DNA from 3 places in the Sideroxydans lithotrophicus ES-1 genome. Region 2 is predicted to be linked to each of the others. Evidence: predicted binding sites of a transcription regulator. Region 2 holds the regulator's gene; each other region holds the start of a gene.
What was found. Region 2 encodes sigma-54, which starts transcription at its own class of promoters, with help from an activator protein. Its sites were predicted from a motif close to TGGCACNNTTCCTGCT; they were not measured.
Positions count from the first base shown of each region.

Region 1 (4,172 bases), 800 kb from region 2:
ATCAAGTCTGCGGTGCGTTATCCGATGTTTGTGCTGGTTGCCATGGCTGTCGCCATCGTCATTGTCAATATCTTCGTCATTCCTGCGTTTGCCAAGGTGTTTGAGGGCTTTCATGCCCAGTTGCCGTTGATGACCAGGATTCTGATGGGTTTCTCCGGCTTCATGGTGCATTATTGGCCGATCTTGCTGGCGGTGCTGGTCGGTGCAGTGGTCGCATTCCGGTCATGGATCAGTAGCGTGGATGGACGTTACAAATGGGACCGCTACAAGTTCCATATCCCGATCGCCGGGCGAATCATCATGAAAGCGACGCTGGCACGTTTTGCCCGCAGCTTGGCGCTATCATTCAAGAGTGGCATTCCCATCGTGCAGGGGCTTAATTCGGTGGCGCTGGTGGTGGATAACGAATTCATGCGCAGCCGTGTCGAACAGATGCGCGATGGCGTGGAGCGCGGCGAAAGCATCTTGCGCACAGCGACGGCAACCGGTGTGTTCAACCCAACCGTGCTGCAAATGATCGCCGTGGGCGAAGAGACGGGCGATATGGACGGCCTCATGTTCGAGATCGCCGGCATGTACGAACGCGAAGTGGAATACGAGATCAAGACCCTGAGCTCCAATATCGAACCCATCATGATCGTGCTGCTTGGTGTTCTGGTGCTGATCCTTGCGCTTGGCATCTTCCTGCCGATGTGGGATCTGGGCAAGGCGGCGTTGCACCGATGATAAAGCCGGTGCTGAACGCTGAGTTCGGAGTGCTGAGTGGGGAGCGTAAGCCTCGGCACTCTGTACTCGGTACTTCGCGCTGTAGGGGTTTCACCTTGCTTGAACTCATCGTCGTCATTTCCATCGTGGCGATCATGGCGGCGGTATTTCTCAGCCGCATTCCCTATTATCAGGAGCAGGCCGAGAAGACGGCCATGGAGCAAGTGGCAAGTGCGGTGCAAAGTGCATTGGTATTGCGCTACAGTGCGCTGCAAACGCGCGGTGCGGCCAATGAAAAGGAGCTGTCTGCCCTTGCCACCGACAACCCGATCAATTGGTTGCAAAAAAAGCCGCGCAATTACGCGGGAGAGTTCTTCGATCCCACCCCGCAGATGGTCTCGCCGGGACATTGGATGTTCGACCTGAAATCGCATGAATTAATCTACACTGTAAATATTGCCGACAATTTCATACCAGGTAAGGACGGCAGGAGGTGGATTCGTTTCCATGTTCGACTGGGGTATGATCAAATCCTCGGGCGCCCGGGAGCTGGCAAGGAAATCACTACGACGCTGTTCGAGCCGACCGAGCCCTATCATTGGCTGGACTGATGCAAGTGGAACAGGTTTGTGTTGAACAAATCGAAGTGTGCACATCTTTCGATATGCTTTGGGCCAGCCGCTCTTGGAAAAGGATCTTGATATGAACCAGTTTATCCAATCCTGGTTGCTGCAATGTTTCGTCATCTTCCTGATCGTTGGCAGTCTTGCCGGTATGGTTGCTGGCGCGTTGCTGCTGTTGCGGCCGCAGAGCCTGCAACGAACGAACAGCCTGCTCAACCGCTGGGTGTCTACCCGCCACCTGGACCAATCGCTGGAACGCACGGTCGCGCTTGATCCCTTCTTTTACCGCCATCGCCGCGCCAGCGGCGCGCTCATGTTGCTGGGCGCACTCTACATTCTTTACTTCTTTGCGGTGCGTATGGACAGGCCGGAGATGATCGGCGGGTTGGCGCGCTCATTCAAAATGCCAGTTCAGCTGGTGAGCGGATTGCTGGATGCGCTGACATTGAGTGCCTTGACGGGCGCAATGTTCGCGGTGGCGATCAGTCTGTTCCTGTTATTGCGTCCCAGTTTGTTGCGCAATTTCGAACAGGGGGCGAACCGCTGGGTATCGATGCGCCGCGCCCTGAAGCCCATGGAAATGCAGCGCTCGGGCATGGATGAATACGTTTTCAAATATAGCCAGCAAGCAGGCATCCTGCTGGTATTCGGAAGCCTTTACGTTTTGGTGATCCTGTTGTTCTGGTTTGGACATTAATGTCGGGCAATCGTCATTGTTTTATTAAAATTCAGCGCTAACCCATTGCTGTAAGGAGAATTTCTGGTTGCATTCTGGCACGATTCTAGCTACATTGTGCATGAGCTTGTTCACGGCTGGGTGCTGCGGCACCGAGCAAGGTGTTTGGAGCAAGCGAAACGGGGCTGCGGCCTCAAACAATTAGGAGAGATTGATATGAAGAAACAACAAGGTTTTACGCTGATCGAGCTGATCGTGGTGATCGTGATTCTGGGCATTCTGGCTGCGACAGCGCTGCCTAAGTTTGTGGACTTGAGTTCAGATGCAAAATTGGCAGCAGTTAAAGGTGTGGCTGGCGGTTTGTCTTCTGCGGGTTCAGTGAATTATGCCGCTCGTTCAATGGGCGCATCCAGCACATCTTATGCCTCATCGATGGCGACTTCGGGTGTGGCCTGTTCCACCCTTGGCCCCTTGATGCAGGGTGGTGCTTTCCCATCTGGCTATACTGTAACTGGAACAGTTCCGAACTGTACTGTAACTGACACTTCTCTTGCTTCAGCATCTGCAGTTGCATATGTTCCTGCGATTTGAATATGTTGAGCCAAGCTAAAAGGGGTGCTCGAATCTGCCCCCTTTAGAGTAGTAACAGGTACTTGGCTTGAATTGCCATCCTCGGACCCCTCGTAGAGAGTGATAATCGAGCTTGGCAATTAACAGAATGGGGGCTTCGGCCCCCTCTGTTTTTTCGGTTTAAGGTGCTGTTGCAATTTGCATCTGCATAAACCCAATTTTTAATAAAACATTGAGACATGCGTTCAAGTGCAGGTCAAATCGAAGTGATCAAACTGAGTGCCGAATACTTGTTCGGCGCCAGCGCAGGCGTGCGGCCATTTTGCCCGCGCATGAAAGTCCAATTCGGCTTTACGCTGACGGAGTTGATCACCACCCTGGTCATCATGGGCATCCTCGCTGCGGTCGCAGTGCCTCGTTTGTTCGATAGCAATGCATTTCAGGCGCGCGGTGCGGCCGATCAAGTCGCGGCAGCATTGCGTTTTGGACAAAAGACCGCCATTGCTCAGCATCGCAACGTCAGTGTGAATATCTCTTCAGCGGCAGACTCAAATTGCGGCGCCGAGTTGACGGGGGGCAATGTCAATTGCGCAGTCTCGAACAGCGTATCTGTTTCACCGGTGACGGTCACTTTCAATGCGCTTGGCCAGCCGGTTCCCAATGCAGCTGTGTCAGTGGTTGCAGGCGGGACTACAATACATATCGAAGCAGAGACCGGCTATGTACACTAAGACATCGACCCTGCTTCAGCGCGGCATCAGCCTCGTCGAACTTATCATGTTCATCGTCATCATCAGTGTGGCGCTGGTGGGCATCTTGCTGGTGATGAATCAGGTGACAAGGCACAGCGCAGACCCGCTCATTCAAAAACAGGCGTTGGCGATTGGCGAGTCGATGCTGGAAGAGATCAAATTGCAGGATTTGTCCGGTGTTGCATGTGCCGGAACGCTGGGAGCGAATGCGGCACGTACCGGCGCAAGTTCCGTATGTGACTATAACGGCTATAGCACTACGACGGGCATCAAGGACTTTTCTACCAATGCGACTGTGGCAGGGCTGGGCAGCTACAACATCGCCGGCGTCGCTGTGACGCCAATCTCCACATTGGGCGGAACGGCGATCACTGCTGGCAGTGGAGTGATGGTTACCGTTACTGTCGCCGACCCGACCGGGGCCACGATAGACGTGACAGGCTACAGAGCAGGGAACTGATGAGCTCATATCCAGGATTACATCGCGGTTTTACGCTGGTCGAGATGATCATCGTGATCGTCATCACCGGCATCATCGGCGGCATGGTGGCGATATTCCTGCGCTCGCCGGTGCAGGGCTATATGGACAGCTCGCGCCGTGCCGAGATGACCGACATTGCGGATACCGCTTTGCGCAGGCTGGCGCGCGATCTGCACACGGCAGTGCCCAACAGTGTGCGCTTGCCTGCTCCGGCCGGTTCGTCATATGTCGAGTTCATGCCGAGCCGGGATGGTGGGCGCTACCGGGTGAATCCGGCCGGTGGCAGCGGCAGTTGCGGTGCGGCGGGGGACGATCTCGACTTCACGGTGGCGGACACCTGCTTCGAGATCATCGGTTCGCCCATC
Region 1 is NC_013959.1:2,643,614-2,647,785, reverse strand. It holds gene SLIT_RS13025 (type II secretion system F family protein) at 1-726, shown strand, start outside; gene SLIT_RS15420 (type II secretion system protein) at 723-1,316, shown strand; gene SLIT_RS13015 (hypothetical protein) at 1,408-2,025, shown strand; gene SLIT_RS16355 (type II secretion system protein) at 2,221-2,595, shown strand; gene SLIT_RS15410 (pilus assembly FimT family protein) at 2,814-3,305, shown strand; gene SLIT_RS13000 (type IV pilus modification PilV family protein) at 3,295-3,786, shown strand; gene SLIT_RS15405 (PulJ/GspJ family protein) at 3,786-4,172, shown strand, end outside.
Region 1: the regulator sigma-54 is predicted to act here: its motif matches at 2,101-2,116, upstream of SLIT_RS16355 (type II secretion system protein).

Region 2 (4,172 bases):
GCTTCCACCAGCACGGCGAGGTTGCGGCCCGCCATCACCGGGAGCTCCACCTTGCTGATCTTGATTCCCAGGATCTCCTCGACGCCGGAGGTGGGCAGGCGCTCCAGCTTGGACAGGTCGTCGAAGGGCGGGCGATACAGATGGACGATCAGTTTCAGGCTCTTCTTGCGGCGCACCGCCGTCTCGCCGAACATGGTGCGGATATTGAGCATGCCCAAGCCGCGCACTTCGAGGAAATCGCGCAGCAGGTCAGGGCAGCGGCCTTCCAGCGTTTCCGGCGAGATGCGGTACAGCTCGGTGATGTCGTCCGCCACCAGGCCGCTGCCGCGCGTGATGAGTTCCAGCGCCAGTTCGCTCTTGCCCACGCCGCTGTCGCCGGTGATCATCACCCCGACGCCGAGCACATCGAGGAACACGCCGTGGCGTGTGGTGGAATCGGCCAGTCCCTTGACGATGTAGTGGCGGATCATCCACATCAGTTGCACGCTGCCCAGCGGCGAGCGGAACAGCGGGGTGTGGGTGCGGTTGGCGAAATCCAGCAGGCCCTTCGGTATCTCGGTTTCCCCAGCCACGATCAGGCACAGCGGTTCGCCTTCTTCCAGCTGGGTCAGCGCGGTGGCCAGCTCCGCCGGAGAAAGCGCGTGCAGATAATCCAGTTCGGTGCTGCTCAGTACCTGCACCCAGTTCGGGTGGATCAGGTTCATGTGGCCGATCAGGCCGCGGTTGGAGGCGTTGACGACTTCGCTTTCCAGCACGCGATCCGTGCCTTTTTCGCCGCCCACCCAGACGAGGCTCAGGCGTTCCTGCTTGTCTTCGAAGAGTTGCTGGATATTGACCTGGGCCATTACAGATACCTCTTAAAAATCCAAAGTTTCGTCGTCATGCCGCGTTGCGCGCGAAAAATCTTGCTTACATATACCAACATATGCGGCGCTACGATTTGTCGCGCGCGCCTTGCCTGACTTAGAAATTTGAATTTTAAGAGGCATCTGTTGCATCTATCCTTGCCAGTCGGCGAACAGCTTCTGGATCGCGACCGGATCATCGGTGGCCTGCAGTTGGTCGCGGAAGGTCTTGTCGCAGAACATCTGCGCCAGTTCGCCCAGCAGTTGCAGATGCAGGTCGGTTGCCCGTTCCGGAACGAGCAGTACAAAAATGAAATTCACCGGCAATCCGTCCGGTGCGTCGAAGGGGATGGGGTTCTGCATCTTGACGAAGGCTGCCGCCGCATCGCGCAAACCCTTCACGCGACCGTGCGGGATGGCCACGCCCTGGCCCAATCCGGTGGAACCCAGCTTCTCGCGCGCGAACAGGCTGTCGAACACCTGGCTGCGGGCGATGCCCAACGTATTTTCGAACAACAGGCCGACGCGCTCGAACACCCGCTTCTTGCTGGCCGATTCGTTATCCAGCAGCACGCATTCCGGGGTCAGGATCTTACTGATTAGACTCATGCTGATTCACCATTGCGAAAAAACAGGGCAACCACTTCTGATTGCCCTGTGTTGTTTCATTCTGCAGCGCTGTGCTTGCCGGATTCGTCGTGGCGGCGTGCAGTGTGTTTTTCCTTGTGTTTCAGCACCTGGCGGTCCAGCGAATCGACCAATGCATCGATCGCGGTATACAGGTTGCTGTCTTCCGTCTCGGCGAAGATGTTCTTGCCGGAAACGTGGACGTTGGCCTCGGCCTTCTGCACCAGCTTGTCCACCGACAGGATCACGTTGATGTCGATCACGTTGTCGAAATGACGTTTGACCTTGTCCAGTTTGCTGAGCACATGCTCGCGGATGGCCGGGGTGATTTCGAGATGACGTCCTGTGAGGTTGAGGTTCATGGCCTGCTCCTTATGGTTAGAGTGATTTACGAAGATTTACCGGAAGGATGTTCATGCCCTCGCGGTATTTTGCCACGGTACGGCGGGCGACCAATATGCCCTGCTGTGCCAGGATTTCGGACATGCGACTGTCGGTGAGGGGGTGCTTGGCATCCTCCTCGCTGACCAGTTGCTTGATGAGTGCGCGGATGGCGGTGGAGGAGCACGCGCCGCCTGCTTCGGTGGCCAGACCGCTGCCGAAGAAGTACTTGAATTCGTAGATGCCGCGCGGGGTGAGCATGAACTTCTGCGTAGTCACGCGCGAAATGGTGGACTCGTGCAACTCGAGCTGTTCGGCGATCTCGCGCAGCACCAGCGGGCGCATGGCGATGTCGCCGTGCTCGAAGAACTGGCGCTGGCGCTCGACGATGGCCTGCGACACGCGCAGGATGGTCTCGAAGCGCTGCTGCAGGTTCTTGATGAACCAGCGCGCTTCCTGCAATTGGCCGGCCATCTCCTGCGCGTTCTTCTCGTTGCGCTGCTGCAGGATGTTGGCATACACCTGATTGATGCGCAGGCGCGGCATGGCCTCCGGATTCAGGCGTGCGCGCCAGATGCCGCCGTGGCGTTCCACCAGCACATCCGGCACCACATAGTCTGCCGCACGATGCTCGAAAGCAGATCCGGGTTTGGGTTGCAGATGCACGATCAGGTCCTGGGCGCAGCGCAGGGCATCGTCATCGCAGCGCAGGGTCTTTTTCAGTTTGCTGAAGTCGCGGGCGGCCAGCAGATCCAGATATTGGCTGACGATGGTCAAAGCCAGGTCCCGGCCCGGCACATCTTCAGGCATGTCGCGCAGTTGCAGCGCCAGGCATTCGCTCAGGTTGCGCGCACCGATGCCGGGGGCATCCAGATGCTGCAGCTGCACCAGCGCCGTTTCCAGGTCGTCCAGGGTGATATCCAGTTCCGGCGGCAGCAGCTCGACGATCTCTTCCAGCGGCTGCGACAGGTAGGCGTTCTCGTCCAGCGCATCGATGAGCAGGCCGACGATCTTTTTGTCGCGCGGATCCATCTGGCTCATGTTCAATTCCCAGAGCAAGTGCTCACGCATGCTGGGTTTTTCGGCAGCGACCTCCGAATAGCCGTCGTCCTCGTCATCCGGGCTGGAAGCGGAGGTCGATGAGAACGAGGGTTCCGGCCATTCGTTGCTGTCGTTGCGTGATTCCGCTTCGGCGGGCTCGCTGCTTTCGGCACTGCTGGATGGGGCGGGGGTATCGGTGCTGCTGTTGCCGCTGTAGGTCTGGTTGGTATTGTCGTCCTCGCGTTCGAGGAAAGGATTCTCGTCCAGCAGGCGCGCAGTCTCCTGATTGATCTCCAGCGTCGAGAGTTGCAGCAGCTTGATAGCCTGCTGCAACTGCGGCGTCAGCATCAGTTGTTGGGATTGTCTGAGTTGGAGAGAGTGTTTCATTACTGGTTTTGGCGTGTGTGCGGCGCTATCTTATAACTTGAAGTGCTCGCCCAGATACACCTTCCTCACGCCCTCATTATAGATGATTTCCTCGGGCTTGCCTTCGGCCATCACCGAGCCGGCATTGATGATGTAGGCGCGGTCGCAGATGCCCAGCGTCTCGCGCACGTTATGGTCGGTGATCAGCACGCCGATGCCACGCTCTTTGAGGAAGCGGATGATCTTCTGGATATCCAGCACGGCAATGGGGTCGACCCCGGCAAAAGGCTCATCAAGCAGGATGAAGCGCGGGTCGGTGGCCAGCGAACGGGCGATCTCGACGCGGCGGCGTTCGCCGCCGGACAGGCTGATGGCGGGATTGTCGCGGATATGGGTGATGTGCAGGTCGTTCAGCAATGCCTCCAGTCGTGCGTCCATCTCGGCGGGGGCATAGCCCTGCAATTCGAGCACTGCCTTGATGTTTTCGGTCACGGTCAGGCGGCGGAAGATGGAGGCCTCCTGCGGCAGGTAGGCCAGCCCGAGGCGCGCGCGGCGATGGATGGGCAAATGGGTGATGTCCTGGTCGTCGATGAAGATCTCGCCGCCATCGGCGGCGACGAGGCCGACGATCATGTAGAAGCTGGTGGTCTTGCCTGCGCCGTTCGGGCCCAGTAGTCCCACCACTTCGCCGCTCTTCACGGACAGCGAGACATCCTGCACCACGGTGCGGGCGCGATAACGTTTTTTCAGCGAGACGGTTCTGAGTTCGCTCATGGTTTTTGCTTTGAAAGGGTTGGGCTGGTCTGGATGGTGAGTGGCGCTGCCGAGCCGCTGGCCGGCTCTTTGGCCTTGGGCTGGATCACTGCGTGCGCTCGCCCTTTGTCGGGGTCGTTGAGGCGGGTCGGATCGCCG
Region 2 is NC_013959.1:437,891-442,062, forward strand. It holds gene hprK (HPr(Ser) kinase/phosphatase) at 1-845, opposite strand, end outside; gene SLIT_RS02160 (PTS sugar transporter subunit IIA) at 999-1,454, opposite strand; gene hpf (ribosome hibernation-promoting factor, HPF/YfiA family) at 1,511-1,834, opposite strand; gene SLIT_RS02170 (RNA polymerase factor sigma-54) at 1,851-3,281, opposite strand; gene lptB (LPS export ABC transporter ATP-binding protein) at 3,312-4,034, opposite strand; gene lptA (lipopolysaccharide transport periplasmic protein LptA) at 4,031-4,172, opposite strand, start outside.

Region 3 (4,172 bases), 510 kb from region 2:
CAAGCAGTACTTGTTTGCACCGGTGCCCGTGGCGCTGGCATTCATCATCGGGGGCGTGATCATCCTGTGGGCGGAGAAGCGCAAGCACAAGATCGCATTTGAGACCGTGGGCGATATGACCTGGCAGGAGGCGCTGAAGGTAGGCTGTGCGCAGACGCTGGCGCTGATTCCCGGTACCTCGCGTTCGGGCGCGACCATCATCGGTGGTTTGTTCTTCGGCTTGTCGCGCAAGGCGGCGACAGAATTTTCGTTCTTCCTCGCTATCCCTACGCTGTTTGGCGCAACGGTCTACGAGGTGGTGAAATACCGCCATCTGTTCCACTCGGACGATCTCGGCATGTTTGTGATGGGTAGCGTCTTTTCGTTCATCAGCGCCTTCCTCTGCGTGCGCTGGCTGCTGCGCTATATCAGCAGGCACGACTTCACGGTGTTCGCCTGGTATCGCATCGCCTTTGGCCTGATCGTGATCGCGACCCACTACAGCGGGATGGTGAACTGGTCGGCAGCCTGAAAATAAAAGGCCCGCATTTGCGGGCCTGATTCAAACAAGGACGGGCCTCAGCTTTGTTCCCAGGGTAATCCGGCCATGCGCCATCCATTCAGCGAATTGCGCTGGTTGCGCGGGCTCTTGTCTCCTTCGAAACCTTCCAGAACGTTGTAGCAATCGGTATAACCTGCCTGAGTGGCAACCATGGCCGCGTTATGCGAGCGGTGCCCGCTGCGGCACAGGAACATGACTAGTGACTCCTTATTGACTTGCTGCTCCAACGCGGCAAGAAAGTTCGTGTTTTGCTTCATGCCGGGGTAGGTCGCCCATTCGATCTCCACTGCGCCCGGGACGCGCCCGACCCAATCGATCTCTGCACGGGTACGCACGTCGACCAGTTTCGCACCGGGTGCCGACCGCATCAATTCGTTTGCCTCTGCGGGTGTCAGGGCACCTTCATAAGGCAGGTTCAGTTCCTTCGCACGCTGCTGCGCGACATTCAGGATCTCGGTGATCTTTCCCATAACTTTTACCCGTGTTTAACCTTTAACATGCAAGTGATATGCTGCACATCACGGTTGCATACTATCCCAACAGTAATGAAAAATCACACTCACGGCCACACTCACGATAAATCTGCCGCCTTTGAACCCGCGCATCCGGTGCGCTTCGCTGCTGCGCGCAAAAGTACCTGGGTAAGCATCTTCATCAACCTCGGTTTGACGATCATTCAAGTGCTGGCGGGTTTCTTCGGCAAGTCGCAATCGTTGATGGCCGATGGTCTGCACTCCCTTGCCGACCTGCTGTCGGATGTGCTGGTGCTGTTCGCCAACCGCCATGGCAACAAGCATGCCGATGCCAATCATCCCTATGGTCACGCACGCATCGAGACTGCCGCTTCGCTGATCCTGGGAACCAGCTTGGCCGCTTTGGGTATCGGACTGCTGATCGCGGCCGGAATGCGCCTGCAGCATCCCGAACAGGTTCAGGCCGTTCACCCCCTTACACTATGGGTTGCGATCATCGCGCTGGCCGCGAAGGAAGGCATGTTTCGCTACATGCTGGCCGTCGCGCAGCGCGTGCGTTCGCAGATGCTGGTGGCAAACGCCTGGCACGCGCGTTCCGATGCCGCCTCTTCACTGGTGGTGATCATCGGCATCGTCGGCAATCTGCTCGGCTACACTTTCCTCGACCTGGTTGCTGCCGCGGTGGTGGGGGTGATGATCGCCTATATGGGCATCCAGTTCGCGCGGGATGCCTTATCTGAATTGATCGACACGGGCCTGGACGAGGAGACGGTGCGGGCCATTCGCAATACCCTGAAAGCCGTACCCGGCGTGATCGGTCTGCATGAGCTGCGCACGCGCAAGATGGCCGACAATGCGCTGGTGGATGCGCACATCATCGTGGAACCCAAGATCAGCGTGTCGGAAGGGCATTACATCGCCGAAGCAGCGCGCATCGCCGTTTTGAAAGGCCACCAGGTGATGGATGTGATGGTTCATATCGATTCGGAGGATGATGCGAAGGCGCGTCCCAATGTCCACCTGCCGCAGCGGCATCTGCTGCTTGCGCATCTTGGCAGCCGGCTGGGCGCACCCCTGCCACCCTCAGCACGCGTCGTGCTGCATTATTTGGGCGGCAAGGTGGAAGCCGAACTTCTGTTCGATAGCCAGATCGATCTTGAGGCGCTGCGCGATAAATGCCGCACCATCACCGCCAGCGACCCCTATTTCTCCAGCATCCAGCTTTATCAGGGGTGCGCACCAAAGTAGTGCGTTTTGGCTCCGCAACGCCCCACTCGGGGGCGTGCATTGCATTCCCACCCATTTGGAGAATATGGCACAATGCGCCCCCTACAGGGTTTCACGTGCTGGCACATTTTCTGCTGCGCCACGCTTGTTTCACTAATTAAGTTTCGTTTCAAAAATCGCAGCGTCTTAAATTTTCTTGGGAGATTCGAGTATGTCTAAAACAGCCGCCGACGTTCTGAAGTTAGTCAAGGAACAAGGCATTAAATTCGTGGATTTCCGTTTCACCGACACCAAGGGCAAGGAACAGCACGTAGGCGTGCCCGTTTCCGCCTTTAACGCAGACAAGTTTACCGAAGGCCACGCATTCGACGGCTCTTCCATCGCCGGCTGGAAAGGCATTCAGGCTTCCGACATGCTGTTGATGCCGGATCCAGATTCCTGCTACATCGACCCGTTCTTCGACGAACCCACCATTGTGTTGACCTGCGACGTGATCGAGCCGACCGACGGCAAGGGCTATGACCGCGACCCGCGTTCCATCGCCAAGCGCGCTGAAGCCTACCTGAAATCCTCCGGCATTGGCGACACCGCTTACTTCGGTCCAGAACCCGAATTCTTCATTTTCGATTCCGTGCACTGGAACATCGACATGTCCGGCTGCTCCGTCAAGATCGGCTCCGAAGAAGGTGCCTGGGCAACCGGCCACGAGTTCGAAGGCGGCAACACCGGCCATCGTCCTTCCGTCAAGGGCGGTTATTTCCCCGTCCCGCCCGTAGACAGCCTGAACGACATCCGCGCAGCCATGGTGCTGGCGCTGGAAGAGATCGGCATCCCCGTCGAAGTGCATCACCACGAAGTGGCAACCGCCGGCCAGTGCGAAATCGGCACCGTGTTCAACACGCTGACCAAGCGCGCTGACTGGACACAAGCCCTGAAATACGTGGTGCAGAACGTTGCACACCAGTACGGCAAGACCGCGACCTTCATGCCCAAGCCCATCGTTGGCGACAACGGTTCCGGCATGCACGTGCACCAGTCCATCTGGAAAGGCGGCAAGAACCTGTTCGCAGGCAACGGCTATGCCGGTCTGTCCGAGACCGCGCTGTTCTACATTGGCGGTATCATCAAGCACGCCAAGGCATTGAACGCGATCACCAACCCCGGCACCAACTCCTATAAGCGTCTGGTTCCGCACTACGAAGCACCAGTCAAACTGGCTTATTCCGCCAAGAACCGTTCCGCCTCGATCCGTATCCCCCACGTGCAAAGCGACAAGGCCCGCCGGATCGAGACTCGCTTCCCGGACCCTTCCGCCAACCCGTACATGTGCTTCGCTGCGCTGATGATGGCCGGTCTGGACGGCATCCAGAACAAGATCCACCCTGGAGATCCCGCAGACAAGAACCTGTACGACCTGCCGCCGGAAGAAGATGCAAAGATCCCAACCGTGTGTGCTTCGCTGGATGAAGCCTTGGCCGCTCTGGACAAGGACCGCGAGTTCCTGACCCGCGGTGGCGTGTTCTCCAACGACTTCATCGACGCTTACATTGAGCTGAAGATGGGCGAAGTGAACCGCATCCGCATGACGACCCACCCGGTCGAGTTCGACATGTACTACAGCCTGTAAGCGTTACATGGCTTAACGAACGGGGCCTTTCAGGCCCCGTTTCTATTTCGGTGCCGGTCTTCTCATCGCACCTGCCTTGACCTATACTGCCCGCATCGTTATCTGGATACGATCATGAAATCACGTTCCCTGCTCGTTCTGTGTTGTTCGATGCTCTTCTGTGCCGGTGCCTACGCCGATATCTACAAGCGCGTTGACGAAAACGGTCACGTCACTTATTCCAGCATTCCCCTCAAGGGCGCCAGGAAACTTCACCTTGAACCGCTGCCAACGATGGTCCCTCCCGGAAGATCGAGCAACGCAG
Region 3 is NC_013959.1:2,934,779-2,938,950, forward strand. It holds gene SLIT_RS14570 (undecaprenyl-diphosphate phosphatase) at 1-511, shown strand, start outside; gene SLIT_RS14575 (rhodanese-like domain-containing protein) at 559-1,011, opposite strand; gene SLIT_RS14580 (cation diffusion facilitator family transporter) at 1,087-2,262, shown strand; gene glnA (type I glutamate--ammonia ligase) at 2,453-3,868, shown strand; gene SLIT_RS14590 (DUF4124 domain-containing protein) at 3,983-4,172, shown strand, end outside.
Region 3: the regulator sigma-54 is predicted to act here: its motif matches at 2,362-2,377, upstream of glnA (type I glutamate--ammonia ligase).